DNA from 2 places in the Alkalihalophilus pseudofirmus genome. Region 2 is predicted to be linked to the other one. Evidence: predicted binding sites of a transcription regulator. Region 2 holds the regulator's gene; the other holds the start of a gene.

Evidence for each region. The regulator Rex, encoded in region 2, represses fermentation and respiration genes when NADH is low (regulators of the CRP and FNR family bind a similar motif). The targets are predictions, from matches to a motif close to TTGTGAAATATTTCACAA.
Region 1: a site for Rex is predicted at 1,408-1,425, ahead of PQ478_RS18230 (L-lactate dehydrogenase). Genes of this name have one in related genera too.

Annotation. Positions count from the first base shown of each region.
Region 1 is NZ_CP117835.1:3,448,593-3,451,771, reverse strand. Features, by position in the region: gene PQ478_RS18245 (YuzB family protein) at 1-137, shown strand, start outside; gene PQ478_RS18240 (hypothetical protein) at 234-473, shown strand; gene dapF (diaminopimelate epimerase) at 502-1,350, shown strand; gene PQ478_RS18230 (L-lactate dehydrogenase) at 1,521-2,468, shown strand; gene mqnE (aminofutalosine synthase MqnE) at 2,508-3,179, opposite strand, start outside.
Region 2 is NZ_CP117835.1:272,939-276,117, reverse strand. Features, by position in the region: gene PQ478_RS01550 (Fur-regulated basic protein FbpA) at 36-203, opposite strand; gene tatC (twin-arginine translocase subunit TatC) at 348-1,118, opposite strand; gene PQ478_RS01540 (twin-arginine translocase TatA/TatE family subunit) at 1,136-1,321, opposite strand; gene PQ478_RS01535 (redox-sensing transcriptional repressor Rex) at 1,353-1,988, opposite strand; gene PQ478_RS01530 (ABC-F family ATP-binding cassette domain-containing protein) at 2,260-3,179, shown strand, end outside.

The sequences.
Region 1 (3,179 bases), 910 kb from region 2:
ACGGATGTCTAGGAAATTGCGGGAGTTGTGCTGTCACACCTTTTGCGCTTGTAAATGGAGAATATATTTCTGGTGAAACAAATGAAGAGCTTGTAGAAAATATCTACACGTATTTAGAGGAAAATCCTATGTTCTAATAGTCAGCTTCTAGACATTCTAGAAGCTTCTTTTGTACGTCTGGAGCTGAATCTATACAACGAACAGCAATTAACTGAAGAGAGTAGGTGTAGAATATGGATGTGATACCTTTTCAACATACATTGCCATATGAGCGGCAATTTGAGGATATTTATGTGAGCTCTTGTCCGTTTTGTGAGGAAGAGCAAGTCTTGACCCATATGAAACCTCGTGATTATAAGCAAGCTAAAGAAGGTGTCAAAACGATCTTAATTATGCCGTGCTGCCGTAGTAAAATTACGATATTAGAAGCAGACGACGATTATTTTTGGGCAGATGAGCCATTAAGAAAATAACCAGTAAAAAAATGAGCGAGGGATCTAGATGAAATTCACGAAAATGCACGGCCTTGGAAACAGCTATATTTACGTAGATTTATTTAAAGAAACATTGGAAGAAGAGCAATTGGCTGCATTAGCTGTAGAGGTTGCTGACAAAAATAAAGGAATTGGTTCTGACGGGATGATCCTGGTATGCCCTTCAGACGTTGCGCCTGTGAAAATGAGAGTATTTAATAATGACGGGTCAGAAGCAAAAAACTGTGGTAACGGCCTTCGCTGTGTAGCAAAATTTGCTTATGAACATGGTTATGTTAAAGATCAAACATTCCAAATTGAAACATTAGGCGGGCTTGTTACGGCAACAGTCCATATAGAAGGAGAGCGCGTTCATACGGTGACGGTCAATATGGGCAAGCCTCGTCTAACTAGAGAGAGTCTTCCGATGCTTGGTTCATCAACGGAAAAAATAGTAGCAGAGCCATTCGAAGTCGCTGAAACGAAGCTTGAGCTTACAGCTGTGTCAATGGGGAATCCGCATGGAGTGTTTTTTGTAGAAGATATTAACCAAGCACCAGTAGATACATTAGGACCGATTATTGAAAAAGATGAGCGTTTTCCGGAATGGGTCAATGTAGAATTTGTAGAGGTTGTCAGTGGGTCAGAGCTTCATTTCCGGGTGTGGGAGAGAGGCTCAGGAATTACGCAGGCTTGCGGGACGGGAGCATGTGCTGCAGTCGTTGCATCAATCCTGAATGGACATTCTAGCAAAGGGGAATCTGTAACGGTGCACCTGCTCGGGGGAGACCTTGAGATTGAATGGACCGAGTCAGGAGATGTGTTAATGACCGGTGCAGCTGAAATTATTTGTGAAGGTGTATTTGAACGTAAATAAAGATAAATATTAGTACGAGGAAGTTGGTATAAAGCCAGCTTCTATTTTATATTTTATTTGTGAAGAATTTCACAAATTAGACGTAACTATTTATAAGAAGTGGTAGATTTTAGACATTTTTTAACATAGACTAAGGGGGAGTTAAGGAGAGATTTACGAGGAGGTATGACATGATTAATGAGTTGAAAAGCATGAAGGTAGTTTTAATAGGGGCAGGATCTGTTGGAGCAAGTTACGCCTTTGCTTTACTAAATCAAGGATTTGTCAGAGATTTAGTAATCATCGATCTAAATCACGGAAAAGCGGAAGGAGATGCGATTGATCTTCTTCACGGCATGCCGTTTTCCTCTCCAATGAATATATGGGCTGGAACCTACGAGGATTGCAAGGATGCTGATCTTGTCGTAAATTGTGCTGGAGCTAACCAAGGTCCTGGAGAAACAAGATTAGACCTGCTTGAAAAGAATGCTAAGATTTTTAAAGTGATCACAGAGTCTGTAATGAAATCAGGGTTCAAAGGAATCTTTTTGATTGCGACAAACCCGGTGGATGTGCTTACTTATGCCACATGGAAGTATTCGGGTCTCCCAGCTCACCGAATTATCGGCTCTGGAACAGTTCTAGATACAGCGAGATTCCGTTATGCATTGGCAGATAAATTTGAAGTCGATGCTAGAAATGTACATGCCTACATATTAGGAGAGCATGGAGATCTCTCTCTTCCTGTATACAGCCACGTTACTATCGGCGGCAAGCCGCTCAAAGATTATCAAGACCCTAATAAACCCAACAGTGAAGAACTTGAACAGTTATTTGTCGGAGTTCGAGATGCTGCCTATGATATTATTCAAAAGAAAGGCTCAACCTATTATGGGATTGCGATGGGCCTTGCTAGAATCACAAAAGCCATCATAAAAAATGAGAATGCAGTGCTCCCGGTCTCGGCTTTGCTTGATGGTGAATACGGACAAAAAGATGTGTGTATCGGTGTGCCAGCCATTATCAACTCTAACGGAATTAGAGAACTGGTAGAATTAAATTTAACAGAGACTGAACAAAAGCAATTTAATAAGTCTGCTGACGTTTTAAAACAATCCATCAATCAAATTTTTAATTAACAAAAAGCCGTTCCATAAAAGGAACGGCTTTCTTTATGTTTAGTAAGTTTTGATAACGTTATAGAAGGTGTCACGTTCAACTGGAACTTTATTTGCACTCTTAATTAAGTGGATTAATTCATCACGAGTAATACCTTGAGAAGTGAGGGCTCCTACAGAGTGAGAGATACGCTCCTCAATAAGTGTACCGTGAATATCACTTGAGCCGAATGTCAGTGCCATTTGAGTCAGCTGCACACCGATGTTAATCCAGTATGCTTTAATATGATCAAAGTTATCTAACATAAGCCTGCTGATCGCAAGAGTTCTCATATCATCGTAAGCAGAAGTACGGCGTTTTAGACCAGCATTTACGCTGCGAGGCTGCATCGCAAGCGGGATAAATACCATATATCCATTTGTACGGTCTTGAAGCTGACGTAGACGATCCATATGGATAAGACGCTCTTCTTTCGATTCAATCGAACCATAAAGCATGGTAGCATGTGTTTTAAGTCCAAGATTGTGAGCTGTTTCATGAGCTTCGAGCCATTGGTCTGTCGATGCTTTATCAGGGCTCATTTTTAAGCGGTAACGCTCAGTTAAAATCTCCGCTCCGCCGCCAGGAAGGGTATCTAAACCTGCTTTAATTAATTCTTCAAGCACTTCTTTCATAGATAATCCTGAAATACGTGAGAAGAACTCAATTTCAGCACCTGTATAAGCTTTTAC
Region 2 (3,179 bases):
AACAAGCGTAATCAGTTGAGCTTTTTCTGTCTCATTTATATATGTTGGTTTTGGCGTTGTTTTAAAGATTGATAGACGCGTTCAATTTCTTGTAATGTTAATTCAAAGAGTTGACGGCCCTGCACCTTGTACACACCAAAAGCGATAATTTTTTCAATTAGATTATCTTTTCGTTGTTCTGTTTCACTTGCTGCCCTTCTCATGGTAATCCTCCTTTCTCCTTTTGTTTAGTTCCCAATTAAACGTTTGATTAAACAAATTCTCCCTATGTTTAGATATGTAAAATTACCGCAAAGGCAAAAAAAAGACAGTTAAGCAGGTTCTGCTTAACTGTCTTATCATTTAAATTAATCTTGGTTCATTTCTTTTTGCTTGGCTTCTTCTTCCATTAAACGTTCAGCCTTTAATACTTTTCTGTACGTCAATCTTGATACCCATATACTGAATTCATATAAGAGTAACAACGGTACAGTCACCATCAAATGGCTTAACAATTCAGGCGGAGTAATAAAGCCAGCAATAACCAGCAATATAAAATACGCATATTTTCTAATACTCGATAAATAAGCTGGCGTAACAAGTCCTAGCCTTGTAAAGAACATCACAACAACCGGCAGCTGGAACAACAGGCCAAATGGCAATGTGATTTGGAATAAGAATGTAAAGTATTCGTTAATCCCGTACTGCTCAGTGATGTTTAATCGTTCGGCTAAATTTCCCATAAATTGAATAATGAACGGGAATAAAATAAAGTAAGCAAAGCCAATACCTGTTAAAAACAAAATAAAGGCAATCGGAATATACGCTAGTGTTGCTTTCTGTTCATTCTCATGAAGTCCCGGACTAATAAACGCCCAGAGCTGATATAAAATAATAGGAAAAATCAAAATTAATGCGCTCGCAAAAGCAAAGGTCATGAATACACGGATCGGATCTGTCATTTTAAATGCATTCATTGGCAGCTCTTGCGCTGTCGGTGCGCTTTGTAAATACGTAATTAACGGTGTGGCGAAAAAGAAGCCGGCAATGAGCGCAATTAGAAAGAATACAACGACAATCATAATACGGCGTCGCAGCTCTCCAATATGGTCCATTACCGACATATCACGTGATTCCATTTATAAACCCTTCCTGCTTAAGCCTGATCTTTGTTATTTTTCTTTTTATCGTCCTCTTCATCAGCCAAGCCTTTAGTGGCGTTTTTAAATTCACGCAATGTATTTCCTGCTGCTTTTCCTAGTTCCGGCAGCTTTTTTGGTCCAAAAATCAATAAAGCGACAAGTCCAATAATGACAATACTTCCTGCACCTAATCCACCCATAGGTTGCACCTCCTTGTCCAATCTACTTCTATTATAACGGATAATGCTTTAAAAAATAAACCAGTGCTTGTAATTCAACAGACAAATCAATATGGTGAACTCTAACGGAATCAGGCACTGATAATCTAGCCGGAGTAAAGTTCAAAATCCCTTTAATACCCGCATCTACAAGACGGTCCGCAATTTTTTGCGCTGCTTGTGACGGTACGGTAAGGATCGCAACCGTTACCTCAGGATCTAAAATGTTCTCAAAATCGTCAAGATTGTAGATCTTCACTCCGCCTACTTCCGTGCCGATTTTTGACTCATCCACATCAAATGCCATTTCAATCTGGGTATTATTGTTCTTAGAGAAGTTATAGTGTAAAAAGGCTGTCCCTAAGTTACCTACCCCAACTAAGATGACTTTCGTTAATTCATTTTGATCGAGCGTTTCACGGAAAAATGAAAGCAAGTAGTTCACATTATATCCATAGCCCTTTTTTCCAAGAGCTCCAAAGTAAGAAAAATCACGACGAATCGTTGCAGAGTCAACTTTGACTGCTTCGCTTAATTCAGTCGAAGATACTCGTTGTTTTCCTGATGCATGCAGGTTTTCTAAAAAGCGATAGTATAAGGGCAATCGCTTTGCAGTTGCTTGAGGAATTTTTACTTGATCTGACTTCAACGTAAATTCCCCTCCTCTCCTAGCCTAGTCCCTTAAGTAAGATCTATAATGTACGTTCTTTCCCTTTTGTTACGTTTTTTCTTAGAACGTTATCATTTTATCTTATTGTTTTATCTTATTGTTTTATCTTATTGTTTTATCTTATTGTACACTATTTGTCTCTTTATGTAATCGTTTTACATCAGGTCCTGCAAGTTGTTCACCGCAGTCTTTTACGTTAAACTGAGTGAAGAAAACTATTGATATGATGTAAGGATAGGATGGATATCCCATGATTTTATTACAATGTGTAAACGTATCAAAATCGTTTGGTGCAGAAACGATTTTATCAAATATTAAACTCGAAGTACAAACTGGAGACCGTGTCGCCTTAGTCGGTCGAAACGGTGCTGGAAAATCGACGCTTTTAAAAGTGATAGCAGGACAGCTATCCCATGACAGCGGAGAAATCATTCAACCAAAAGATGTAGAGGTAGGCTACCTCGCTCAAGATACCGGCCTAGAATCCGAGTTATCGATTTGGGATGAGATGCTGACAGTATTTGACCCGCTTTTAAAAATGGAAAAAAGACTAAGAGAGATGGAACAAAAAATGTCTGACCCTTCTCTTTTAGATCACGAAGCAAGTTATAACAAATTATTAGCAGAATACGATCAGCTCCAGCTCGATTTTAAAGATAAGGGCGGATATCAATATGAAGCAGATATTAGAAGCGTACTAGCAGGCCTTCATTTTGATTCTTTTGACTATCAAACAAAAATCCAAACGCTAAGCGGCGGGCAGAAAACAAGACTAGCCCTTGGTAAACTATTATTAACCAAGCCTGATTTACTTATCCTTGATGAGCCGACAAACCACTTAGACATCGAGACATTAACCTGGCTTGAGAACTATTTGCAAGGCTATCCAGGTGCCATTTTAATCGTATCACATGACCGCTATTTCTTAGACAAAATCGTTACCCAAGTCGTAGAAATTTCAAGAAACCAATCAAGAAAATACGTTGGGAACTACAGTCTTTATTTAGAGGAAAAAGCAAAACGTTATGAGCTCGAGAAAAAGCAGTTTGACAAACAACAAAGCGAAGTTGCAAAGCTTGAGGATTTCGTTCAACGAAATATTGCTCGAGCCTCTACTACCAAGCGAGCGCAAAGCCGCAGAAAGCAGCTTGAAAGAATGAACCGTCTTGA